3 regions of the Flectobacillus roseus genome follow, and region 3 is predicted to be linked to each of the others. Evidence: riboswitches for the same ligand, from Rfam matches in the RefSeq annotation. Region 3 holds a riboswitch; each other region holds the start of a gene.
What was found. A riboswitch is a leader RNA that binds a small molecule or an ion and turns the genes downstream of it on or off. The one in region 3 is predicted to bind cobalamin.

Region 1 (4,437 bases), on a different contig from region 3:
GTTTCAAATTGGGCATTGGCGGTTTGAATATCCTCAGCATCAGTGCTAAAAATTTGGGCATATTCTTTGCTAACCGAAGGTGCCATCTTCAAATCATATAATTTGATTTGAATATCCGTCACGTAGGCATTGCTTTGTCCGATGAGTTTTTGTGCTGTTTTTAATGAGGTATAACTTTGAACTTTGTCTATCTCACCGAGTCCCGATTGGAAATAACCTACCACTTTCAAGGGGAATCTATCGCCTTTTGCAGTGGTTACTTGCACCACATCTCCAATATTTGCCAGCATTTTGTCTGCTAAGCCTTTTCCCAAAATAATACTATTCGGAATATTCTTCAAATCCATATACGAACCCGAAGTAACATAGTCGCCGAAGGAAAAAAGTCTTGCTTCTGCTTCAATATCTATGCCGTTGACAACGCCTGTGACGTCTGTTTCGCCCACATTGAAAAATACCTGTGCAATCATTTTGGGAGAGATACCCAATACACGGTTATCTTTTTTTAATGTACTAATGATAGCAGCACTGTTGGCAATCTGAGCATTTTTCCCATTAGGTTTAATAGACCTGATAAAATTGTGATATTTCTTATAATGACTATCTAGCAAAATAGGCTGATTTTCATTGGCTTTTATTTCGTTAAAAAGTCGAACATGAGGGGTTCTATTCAAGACCAAACTATCCAATAGGTCGTTGAGCCCGTTCATAAAACCCAACAATGCAATGAACATCGTAATACTAAACATCACACCAACTGCAGCCACCAAGGTTTGTTTCCAACGAGCCAAGGATAGCGACTGAGCAATATTCCAAATCAGTGGGTAGTTCATAGTGCAGGTTTTTGAATAGCCTCTTGGGCGGTGATTCCAGATAAAATTTCGACACGTTGGAAGTCTTTCAGTCCAACTTTTACAGCTCTTTTTTGACCATCTTTGTCCAAAACGAACTGTTCATCCACCAAATAATTTCTTGGAATTGTCAATACCTTCGGTCTTTCGGCAGTAATGATATTTGCCTCAACATTGAGGTTGGGATATAATACTTGTGGTTGTGCTATAAAAGTAGCCTTTACCGTAAAAGTCCTAGTTTTTTCATTCATCAAAGGGTCGATACCGTTGACTTTTGCCTCAAATACTTGTTTGTCATAACTATCCAGCGTAAGTAATACTTTTTGTCCAATTTTGACACGAGTAATATCATCTTCGTCGATTTGTAGTTCAAGCATAAATGCCTTCGCATCACCGATGATGGCCACAGGATTTTGGATTGAGACCATTTCTCCGATTTCTTTAGAAAAGCTGTAAATGCGTCCTGAAACCTCTGCACGAACAGCAAAATCTGAAGCAATACTTTTGGCTAATGCGACATTTTTGGCAGATTGTTCGGCAGAAAATTTGATTTGACGACGCAATTCGCTCACTCGTATCTCTGCTGATTGAAAAGCGGTTTGGGAATTATGATAGGCTAATTCACGCTGTTCTTGGTCGACCTTCGTTCCGATTTGTTGTTGCCAAAGCGCATTTTGACGACGCCAAAGTAGTGAATCATTCTTGAGTTTTTGATAGGCTAAATCTTTGGAGATAACAGCATCACGTAGACGTTCTTGATTTGATTTTATAGAAGCATTTTCAAAATTCAACTCTGCATTTTCGATATTGAGTTTAGCGCTAGGGTTAGCAATTTCGAATAGTATTTGCCCTTTTTCGACAAAATCACCTTCTTTTACTTTCAGAGAAGAAATATCACCTGAGTTTTTGGGAAAAACTTGGTACTGATTGACACTTTTAACCACACCCGAGGCATAAACTGATTCAGAAATAGCCTGAATTTGAGGGTAAATCGTTTCCACTTTTTTCTTACAGCTCGTGACCAGAGCTACCATGAATATTCCTGTCAACCAATGTTTCATCTTATGTGTCAACTTTTAGGATAATAGTTAAACCTCTATCCGATTTCGTGTTTTAGAATAGTTAAAATTAGAATTTTTTTTGAGATACAATCATGAGGTAAGTTTGTTGACGATTTGATTATGGTCAAAATATCGTTGAAATGGACAGGTGAAAAATTAGCCTTTGGTAAAAATGTTTCACTTTAAATAACCAATTAATTGGATATTTTATCTAATTAAAATTAAAAATTGTTTGTTATTATCTAATTTTTAAACAAATAGTAGTGAAGTGTAAAAATGTAAAAGATTGCTCATATACCTTTGTCCTATCCATTTTACACATCAATCGGAAAAGTAGTATCAAAGTGATGCTTTGATTTAAAAAGGAATCGTGTGTGAATCACGAACAGACGTGCTACTGTATTTAACCGCTCTTCGGAGCAAGTCGTGTACAAGATATCCATTGTTCCAGCTGGAATGAGAAGGAGTACAACGATGTTATAAGTCAGGAGACTTGCTGCTTTTCTCAATGACAAGACTCTCACGAATAGGGTGTTGGACGCGCATTGATTTTTCAAGCTCATTTACGAATGAGTAATTGAGCGTATTAGTGATTTCGATAAACTAGTAGCTCAATTGATATACATTTCGGGTCAGCTTTTGTTAAACATCAAAATGTGGTGTTTTATGATGTTTGCTTTTTAGAAAGCCGAAAGCTGATACCTGAAAACTTTTGAAAAATCTGTTCCACTCGTTGAAGGTTTTGTGTGTTGTGCCTAAATGGTTGAGTATTTCATTTTTAAACATTCAACCAACATGCTTACTCACATCCTTGGCTATCCACGAATCGGTAGCAAAAGAGAACTCAAAAAAGCCTGCGAACAATTCTGGTCAGGCAAAATCAGTAAAGAAGAATTACAGTCTCAGGCGTATCAGTTGAGACTAGAGCACTGGAAAATCCAGCAGGAAAATGGCATTGACCTTATTCCAAGCAACGATTTTTCATTGTATGATCATGTATTAGATTTGTCTTTGACCTTAGGGGTAATTCCACAACGCTATCAAGCTTTAGTGGATGGAAAGTCTAGCAAGGAATTAGAAATATACTTTGCCATGGCACGTGGTTATCAGAAGGAAGGTTTTGATGTCGTAGCCTGCGAGATGACCAAATGGTTTGATACCAATTACCACTATATCGTTCCTGAGTTTACTAAAAATCAACAATTTTATAGATTTTCAAATAAACCTGTCCAAGAATTTGAGGAGGCAAAACGCTTGGATATCGTTACAAAACCAGTCTTAATTGGTCCAGTTTCCTATTTGCTTTTAGGTAAAGAAAAGGAAAAAGGATTTAACCGTTTAGACTTGATTCAACGTTTGTTGCCTGTTTATATCGAGTTATTACAAGAACTCGAAAGTCGTGGTGCACATACGATTCAAATTGATGAACCATATTTGGTCATGGATTTGACAGAAAAAGAGAGGGCAGTTTTTCAAGAGGTTTACCAACAAATCAGAAAAGCATTGCCAGCGCTTCAAATTGTTTTGGCAACTTATTTTGAATGTTCTGGCGATAATCTAGTTACGACTTTGAGTTTGCCTGTCGACTGTCTTCATGTTGATTTAGTTCGCTGTCCATCTCAATTAGGAGATATTCTGAATCATGAAGCATTTGTGAATGGAACTACCAAACTTTCATTAGGCTTGGTAGATGGTCGAAATATTTGGAAAAATGATTTTACCAACTCCTTAAGTTTCATTGAAAAAGCGCTTTCAAAGCTTGGCGAAGACCGTGTTTGGATTGCGCCATCATGTTCATTGTTACATACGCCTTATGATTTGGATTTGGAAAAAGACGAAAGTGTATTAACTCCGACGATTAAAAACTGGATGGCTTTTGCTAAACAAAAATTGAAGGAAGTACGTACATTAGCAGATTTGACAAAACCCCAATTATTTAGCAGTTTGGCTTCTATTTTGACTGAAAATCAACAGGCTATTGAAAGTAGAAAGTCTTCAACATTGATTCACCGACCAACGGTTAAAGCCCAAATTCAAGGTATTAAAAATGCCGATTTTGAGCGTGAAGCACCGTTTGCACTTCGCCAGTCGATTCAGAAAGAATTATTACAATTGCCATTGTTGCCTACCACAACGATTGGTTCTTTTCCTCAAACAACAGAAGTACGTCAGTTGAGAGCCAATTATAAAAAAGGCCTTATTTCTGACAAAGTTTATATACAAGAAGTAGAAACTGAAATCAAAAAGGCCATTCATTGGCAAGAAGAATTGGGCTTGGACGTATTAGTTCATGGCGAGTTCGAGCGTAATGATATGGTTGAATACTTTGGTGAGCTATTGTCTGGTTATGTATTTTCTCAAAATGGCTGGGTACAAAGTTATGGCAGCCGTTGTGTGAAACCTCCCATTATTTTTGGTGATATTGAGCGCAAAGGAGATATGACAGTTCGCTGGACGAAATATGCACAATCACAAACTTCTAAAATTGTGAAAGGAATGCTCACAGGACCAATCACCATGTTACA
Region 2 (4,437 bases), on a different contig from region 3:
TCATGACTTAAAGGGCATTTTCTCTAAAAGAATATTTTAGTACTAATCCAAGATTAGTTTTTGGTAAAAAAAGAGAGTGTAGAATTTTTTGTTCATTTTGTTTAAAAAAAAATTGTTAAAATTATATTTTATTCAAAAAATGCTATTACATTTGTAACGCTAAACAGTTAGCAATATTCAAAAACAATCTCGACAAAATATAAAGTGATTCTCTAGCTTAGAGAAAACAATTTGATTTAACAAAAGATTTGAATCCTGAAACGGATAGAAGCTTTTAAAGATATTTTCAGAGCGAATTTTAAAATGATAAAATTTTAGGGTCACCACAAGTGACAAACTATGAAAGTACCAATTTGATTAATTTACTAAACTCAAAACAACTATTTAACTTTGAAGCTCTGATAAGCCCCAGCTAACCACTGGGGCTTTTTTATTGAGTGATTTAGTGATTTTTTATTGAGTGAGTGTTTATATTTCTCTTCAAATTTTTCAATACAAATAACGAATATACAGTTAACTATTAACCCCTTTCGAGATTTGCGATAAAATCTGCTGTTGCTCTGCCGACACATCTACTTGGCTTTCTATTGCCTCTAATTGTTTTAAGACATTTTTTAAAAACTTCTGATGTGCTTCTGATGTAATATCGAAAGGTTTGTGAGTCAAAGCTTTTTTAATTTGTTGCCATTTGGGCAAAAAAGCTTGTAAATCATCTGAGAAATAGGTTTTTACGAACTGCTCAAAAATATATTGCTCCGCCACTTCATTCGGATGAATCATATCGGCTTTATAAAAACGATAATCACGGAGGTCGTCTATCATAATTTCGTAGGACGGGAAATACGTAACATTTTCATAATCAGCGCTTAAGTAATGACAGGCAGTTCGGAGAATTGATTTAGATAATTGATTTTCGGCTAGTCCTTCTTTGGTGTGTCGCACTGGCGAAACGGTAATAATGATTTTTAAGGAAGGGTTTAGTTCGCTTATTGCTTTGTGTACCTCGGCGAATTTTTTACAAATATCCTTCACACTCAACAAGTCCTTTTCGAATAAACTTGCAGGCATTTTATGACAATTGGCTACATAGCTTGGCGTAGCTTTGAGCTGATGTACAAATGCAGTTCCGAAAGTCAAAACCAAGAAATCATATTGCTGAATCTGAATTTTTGCTAGGTTATGATTCAATAATTCCTTTAAAGACGCTTGTTGAGTTGCAAAAAACTGTGAGTGAAAATCATAATGAAACCATGTTTGCTGGTGTTGTACAAACAGCCGCTCGTCGACGTTTTGATAGCTAGGATTCAAAAGTTTGAAAATCGACATGGGGTTAAACAAAGTACCAAAAGGGTTGACTTCGGTAGCAATTTTGTTTTCTTCAAGCTTTTGTCCAATAACTTGCGCAAAGCATGAACCGACCGTCAATACTTTGGACTGAAGTTGTATCTGAAAGGGCGATTTTTCTATCTTTATTGGCGTTCTGAATTCCATAAGGCAATTTTGACTGAATATTTTATAAAGGTAAAGTTAAGCAATTTAGGCTATGATAATTTCTAAAACCTGTTTAACCAATGCGCTAGTAGCCATAAAATGAGATTCTAAAATTGAAAAGAATTCAAGAATCTCTAATTCCCTCAATCACAATTCACTACCTTTGTGGCAGATATAGGTGCTTTATGCTTCAAATCTAGGAAGTGTCAAAGCTTAATAGGGAATTAGGTGAAAAACCTAAACTGTCCCCGCAACTGTAAGTTTCGTTTTGTGTCGAATTCAATCTTCATGGCCACTGCCCTTGCGGCGGGAAGGCTCGGAGTCGATGAAACAAGTCAGGAGACCTGCCTTTTTATCTATTCTTGGTACAATTTACGGTGGATGAATTGTTGCTGAGCGTTCGCTTTTCTGTTCATTTTCTATTCTTTTATATCCAATCATCAAACCTATTTTATAGGTTTAGGAATTGATATTTAGCTAGAAAACAATTATCAAATCAATGTTTAAATCTTTATTTTTCTGTTCGGGATTACTTTGTGTGGCAAGCCTGAGTATGGCTCAAAACAACGTAACAAACCTTAACGAAGTTGTAGTTACTGCCAATAAAGTACCCCAAAAGCAATTACAGACAGGAAAAGTTTTAACCGTTATTTCCAAAGAAATTTTGGAGCGGAATGTAGGCAAATCACTTGGAGAGATCCTCAATCAGCAAGTAGGTATGCAGGTAGTAGGCTCTCAACTAACACTTGGCGCAAACCAAGAAGTTAGTATTAGAGGCTTAAGTAATGGCTATGCTTTGTTGTTGATGGATGGCATTCCATTAAATGACCCTTCTACGATTGGTAATTATTTTGACTTAAACGTTATTTCAATCGACCAAATCGAAAGAATTGAGATTTTGAAAGGAGGGCAATCCACCCTTTACGGTTCGGATGCTGTAGGTGGAGTAATAAATATTATTCGTAAAAAAGCGAGTGCTAAGCCATTTAGCGCACAAGCTAATCTTTCGGGTGGAAGTTATGGTACATGGAAAGGTGCATTGAATTTGAGTGGTACGTTGAGTAAAAATTCAAGTTATGCCGTAGCATATACCAAGTTGTACTCAAAAGGTATTTCGCAAGCGGCCAATAAAAAAGATGATAATCTGAACGAAAAAGATGCTTTTAATCAAGATGCGTTTCGTGCTCAGTTTCAGCAAAAATTTGGTGCCAATCTTACAACCAAAGTTTTTGTAACAAACGAAACTTATCGTGCCGACATTGATAATGGTGCATTTAGTGATGATAAAGACTTTGTCGCAAATAGCCGAAGCACACAGATAGGAGTAGGCGCGGAGTATTTTGTAGGAGGAGGAAAATTAGTGGCCAATTATCACTACAACGACCTCAAACGTAGCTATATCAACGATTCTAACTATGTGGCTCCTGATGCGTATGACAAGTATTCGGCAAGTAATTATGGTGCTAAAACCAACTATGCTGAATTATATGGTAGTTGGAGTTTGGGTAAAAATATAACGTGGCTGGTCGGTGCAGAATATCGTGCTCAGAAAATGAACCAAACCTATTTATCTATCAGTGATTGGGGTCCTTATGAAGATGCACCACTAAGTGATGCCTTAGCCAATGTAAATCAAGTGAGTGGTTATACCTCGTTTACCCTGAATAATTTGGGTGGTTTTGGCGCTGAAGCAGGTGGTCGTTACAATCATCATTCTTTGTACGGAAATAATTTTACCTACACGCTCAATCCTTATTATTTATTGGGTAAAAACTTAAAAGTATTAGCTAACTTTTACTCAAGTTTCAAGTCGCCAACGTTGTATCAATTGTATTCTCCTTACGGCAATACAGCCTTGAATCCCGAAAAATCATTTACACAAGAAGGCGGACTCCAATTGTTTAGCAATAACCAACAATCCTATTTCCGTGCGGTGTATTTCAATACAACCATCAACGATGTGATTATTTTCCAGTCAATCAATACTGCGCCGTATGGCAAGTATGTTAATTTCAACAAGCAAGCAAGTAAAGGTTTGGAATTAGACGCTCAAGCACAGCTAGGCAAGTTTAATCTTTCGGCTACCTATACGCATCAAATTGGCGAGCTAACAACCAAAGTGGCAGGAAAAGACACGACTTACAAAAATTTGATTCGTCGTCCTGAAAATGCTTTTACCTTGAGTTTGGGATATCAGGCTAGTTCAAAATTGTATGTGAGTTCAACTTTGAGAGGCGTAGGTGCTCGTAAAGATACTTACTATGATAACGACCAATTCAAATCTATCAATGTAGACTTGGATGCGTATCAGTTATTAGATGTATATGGTGAATATCGCATCAATTCAAAAATTAAAGCGTACGCTGATTTGAGAAACATTTTGAATACCAAATTTGTAGAAATCACAGGCTATCAAACCCGCCAATTCAATGCAAGTATTGGTTTGAGTTTGCAGTTTTAAAATAGGTATTAAAGTGAACAGGCACAAAGGCACAAAGTGGCATAGTGAAAAGAGTTTACTTTGAAGTTTCTGAATTGAATATCCAATTTTAAAATAGGCATTAAAGAGAACAGGCACAAAGTGGCAAAGTGAAAAGAGTTTACTTTGAAGTATCTGAATTGAATATCTAGTTTTAAAAAAGGCATTAAATTGAACAGGCTCAGAGGCACAAAGTGGTAAAGTGAAAAGACTCCTTGTACTTGTTTCTGAATTGAATATCCAGTTTTAAAGATAATAGAGTGAACAGGCGCAAAGGTGCCAAGTGGCATAGTGAAAAAACTCTGTGCCTTTGTGCCTGTTCACTATGTCACTTTACTTATGAACCTCCTTTGCTCTTGGTCTGGTGGAAAAGATTCTTGTTTTGCTTTGATGCAAATGAATCAACGACCTACCGTAATTTTTACAACACTCAACGAATGGGGCGATCGCTCGCGTTCGCATGGTTT
Region 3 (4,437 bases):
TGTAGTATTTTACACCTTTACGGCCTACCGATGTCAATGGCCCTTCATTCTCACTGTTTTTCAACATCGCTTGATAGAGTGTTTCAACATCAAAGCCTCTCACGCCTTTGATATAAGCATCAGCGATCAACGATGCTGAGTTTGAACCAATCATACAATCACGGTGCCCGGGACTTGCCCATTCTGGAAGGAATCCACTTTCTTTATAGGCATTTACCAACCCTTCCATAATCTGTGAGTTCAAATTACGGTGCATTAGGTTAAAGAATGGAAACACGGCGCGGAAGGTATCCCAAAATCCATTATCTGTAAACATATAGCCAGGCAATACTTGACCATTATACGGACTATAGTGTACAACTTTCCCTTTAGCATCTAACTCATAGAATTTTCTTGGAAAAAGCATCGTACGATACAAACACGAGTAAAAAGTACGAGTTTGGTCTACACTGCCTCCTTCTACTGAAATTCTTGAAAGAGTGGTATTCCAAATGCCTTTTCCTAGATTTTTAATCTCTTCGAAAGATTGGCTTCCTACTTCTTTTAGGTTTATCTCAGCTTGTTCAAAACTGATAAAAGAAGAAGCAATTTTAGCAGTTACTTGCTCTCCACGCTTTGAAATTTTGAAGCCAACAACAGCACCTACGTGGTTATCTGTAACAGACAATTCGTTCGCAAGCAATTCCTTTGCTTTCCAAACAGATTTGTAGGTAATAGGCTTATCAAATTGGATGATAAAATAGTTCTTGAAGTTTTCTGGAACTCCGCCACTATTTTTGGTCGAGTATCCAATAATCTGATTTTTTTCAGGAATAATTTTCACAAAAGAACCTTTATCCAAAGCATCAATTACTACGAAGGCGCTGTCAGTTTTGGGAAAAGTAAAACGCAAGACCGCAGCGCGCTCGGTAGGTGTTATTTCGGTGGTCACATCATGATCGGCCAAATACACACTGTAGTAATACGGCTTGGCAATTTCGGCTTTGTGCGAAAACCAACTTGCACGTTGGTCTTCTTGAAAACGAATTTTACCTGTGATTGGCATAATAGCAAACTGACCATAGTCATTGATCCACGGACTTGGCTGGTGAGTTTGTTTGAAACCACGAATTTTGTCGGCATCATAAGTGTAAGCCCAACCATCGCCCATTTTGCCAGTTTGTGGCATCCAGAAATTCATCCCCCAAGGCAAAGCGATTGCTGGATACGTGTTTCCTGTAGAGAGACTAGGTTTTGAGGCTGTACCCATCAAGGGATTAATCCATTCTACGGGGTCATTTACTTTATCAACGGTTTGGGCTTGTGTGCCAAGAGTCAAACTGCCGAATAAAAGTGTTAAGATTTTTGAGTTTTTTAGAAAATGGGTCATTTTTTTAAAATTTCAGGGAGTAAAAAAATGTTTGATTATAGAATTAATGTAAAAATTGAGATTGGCTTTGAAGTTAACAGATTTGTTTGAAATGATTATACGCATTTACATGAGAGCCCGAAAAATAAAAGTTTGTGACTTTATCGGTTTTTTTGAGTAATTTAAGAAAGCACTTATTTTAAATCTATAAATTTTGCTAACAATTAAGTAATTTTACTCATTTTATTATTAATAATAAATACTCAAATTTGTAAAATCAAAGTGCTTTTAAATGAAACAAGACTTTCGAGAGCCACAATTGTGGTTATCATAATAATATTTGGTGTAGTTTGGAATAGCGTATCGATTTAGTTGATACGCTATTTTTTTTGTCCTAATTTTTTCCATAACTTTGCCAACAGTTTATGGTGCTTTAGTTTTTCCCAGCAAAAACCTCAAAGCTTAATAGGGAATCAGGTGTGATACCTGAACTGTCCCCGCAACTGTAACACTCAATCGTGTCAACTCAATCCTCATAACCACTGAATTTATTTCGGGAAGGTTCGAGTTTGACGAGTGAAGTCAGGAGACCTGCCATAGATTATTCTTGATACGCGCTTACGGAGGATGAGCAAAAATCGAGCGTTCGCAAAGTATTTTCGCTTTTTTTATTGACCATTATCAACATTTTTAAACAGTTCTCTGTGCTGCCTTTTGCAGTATTGGAATGAATGTTTTGAAGTGGGTGAATAAGAAAATGGAAGTTCAAATTCTAAATGTTTTATTCTTCAAAGTTATTTCCATCAGTTGTATTGCTTGCCTTGTGCGCAAGTGTAGAAGGTATTGCTCAAAATGCTGAAAAATCTCAAGTTCTTGATGAAGTTGTCGTGAGTACCAACAAGTACCCACAAAAGCAATCTCAATCGGGTAAAGTGGTGTCAGTGATTGATGCGGCTACGATTCAACGTAGCAAAGGTAAAACTGTAGGCGAGTTGCTAAACCAGCAAGTTGGGCTTACGGTTATTGGTTCTCAAAATACACTTGGTACAAACCAAGATTTGTATTTGCGTGGTGCAGGCGCTGGCTACACCTTGATTTTGGTTGATGGTTTGCCTGTGTATGACCCTTCTGGTGCGTCTACGTCGTTTGACATCAACTTGATTGCGATCGACCAAATCGAGCGTATCGAAATTTTAAAAGGTGGTCAGTCAAGTTTATATGGCTCTGATGCAGTTGCAGGTGTCATTAACATCATTACTACCAAAAATAGTGGTAAAAAATTAGGTCTGAGCGGAAGTTTGGCTGGCGGTAGCTATGATACCTACCGCGCAAGTGTAAATGCAGGTGGTCAGTACAAAAAAACGACGTATGGTTTGTCGTGGAATGGTACAAAATCAAATGGTATCTCTGCGGCTAAACAGCCAGAAACAGCCAAAACTCCTTATGATAATGACGGTTTTAAGCAGAATAATTTTCAGGTAAAATTGGGTCAACAGGTAAGTGAAAACTTAACCTTGAGAGCTGATTTGATGAGCAATTATTACAAAACAGACTTGGATGCAGGGGCTTTCAAAGATGAAAAAGACTATACTTTTGAAAACAAAAACTTGCTTTGGTCTGTTGGTGGCGATTATCAATTGAAAAATGGCAAACTAACCGTTAATTTTCAGCAAACTAACGGTCAGAGAGTGTATATCGACGATTCGGCTCATGTGGAGGCTGGTGCTTTTGCCAAATATTCTTATGGTTATTACCGTGGCGTAGCAAGATTTGCGGAGGCTTACTATGCTCATACATTTTCTGATAAAATCAAATGGGTATTAGGTGTCGAAAACCGTTGGCAAAATACCGATCAAACCTATTTGTCTATTAGTAGCTATGGTCCTTATGAGAGTCCAGCGATAAAAGCGTCTACTGCCAATACCAGTTTGTTTAGTGGCTACACTTCTTTGAATTTGCAAGACTTCAATGGATTTGGTTTAGAACTTGGTGGACGCTACAACAATCACTCTATTTATGGTAACAACTTTACGTATAACGTTAATCCGTTCTATTGGGTTGGGGCAAGATTAAAAGTATTAGCTACCTATTCGTCAAGCTACAAAGCGCCATCCTTATACCAATTATTCTCTCCTTATGGCAACGAAGCTTTGAAGCCAGAAGTAGGTAAAACAGGTGAAATCGGCGCTCAATTGTTTAGCAAAAACCACCAGTCATATATTCGTGGGGTGTACTTCAAGCGCAATATCAAAGATGTGATTGCTTACATCAGTATCAACCAAGACCCTTGGGGACGTTATGTAAACTTGAGTCAACAGAAAGACCATGGGTTTGAAGTAGATGCTCAATGGGCTATTGGCAAAGCACAAGTAAAAGCCAATTATACCTTTGTAGATGGCGAAGTAACTACACAAGTAGCTGGTAAAGACACCACCTATGCCAATCTTTTCCGTCGTCCAAAACATACAGTTAACGTAAATGTAGCTTATCAAATCTTGAGAAATTGGTCAGCTCAATTAGCACTTCGTTCGGTAAGCAAAGCAAGTAGTGGTCCTTACGACGATGCAAAAGTTGTTCTCGGAAATTACACAACATTAGATTTTTATACAGAGTATCAAATCAATTCGACTATCAAATTATTCTTTGATTTGAAAAACCTTACAGACAAGGAGTTTTCGGACGTGCCAGGCTACAATAGCCGTCGTCGTAACTTCATGGCTGGAGCGGTATTTAGTATTCACTAAAAAGCGAGGCAAGGTAGAAAGCACTGTTTTTCTACCTTGCTAACAGTAAAAACGATTACAAACATGACAAAAACACAACTAAATCCACGTGTAAGTCTGCTACTATCAATTGTAATTTTGGTAGGAACAGCACGCCTCATCAACGCCTCATGTCTCAATCCTTTGAGTAATTTTACGCCAATTGGCGCTATGGGCTTATTTGGAGGTACTTATTTTTCTCAACGCTGGAAAGCCTTCGCATTTCCTTTATTGACACTTTTATTTTCTGACTTAATCATCAATGGGATGATTTATGGTGGAAAATACGGTATCATGTATAGTGGCTGGATGTACAATTACGCCATT

Region 1: another riboswitch for cobalamin. It lies ahead of metE (5-methyltetrahydropteroyltriglutamate--homocysteine S-methyltransferase); the one in region 3 lies ahead of QM524_RS24315 (TonB-dependent receptor plug domain-containing protein).
Region 2: another riboswitch for cobalamin. It lies ahead of QM524_RS20350 (TonB-dependent receptor plug domain-containing protein); the one in region 3 lies ahead of QM524_RS24315 (TonB-dependent receptor plug domain-containing protein).

The regions. Positions count from the first base shown of each region.
Region 1 is NZ_JASHIF010000004.1:428,550-432,986, forward strand. It holds gene QM524_RS06425 (FtsX-like permease family protein) at 1-833, opposite strand, end outside; gene QM524_RS06430 (efflux RND transporter periplasmic adaptor subunit) at 830-1,912, opposite strand; cobalamin riboswitch at 2,230-2,427, shown strand; gene metE (5-methyltetrahydropteroyltriglutamate--homocysteine S-methyltransferase) at 2,708-4,437, shown strand, end outside.
Region 2 is NZ_JASHIF010000020.1:173,167-177,603, reverse strand. It holds gene QM524_RS20355 (GSCFA domain-containing protein) at 514-1,491, opposite strand; cobalamin riboswitch at 1,651-1,857, shown strand; gene QM524_RS20350 (TonB-dependent receptor plug domain-containing protein) at 1,991-3,952, shown strand; gene QM524_RS20345 (Dph6-related ATP pyrophosphatase) at 4,310-4,437, shown strand, end outside.
Region 3 is NZ_JASHIF010000028.1:23,254-27,690, reverse strand. It holds gene QM524_RS24320 (GH92 family glycosyl hydrolase) at 1-1,369, opposite strand, end outside; cobalamin riboswitch at 1,758-1,961, shown strand; gene QM524_RS24315 (TonB-dependent receptor plug domain-containing protein) at 2,125-4,092, shown strand; gene QM524_RS24310 (DUF6580 family putative transport protein) at 4,156-4,437, shown strand, end outside.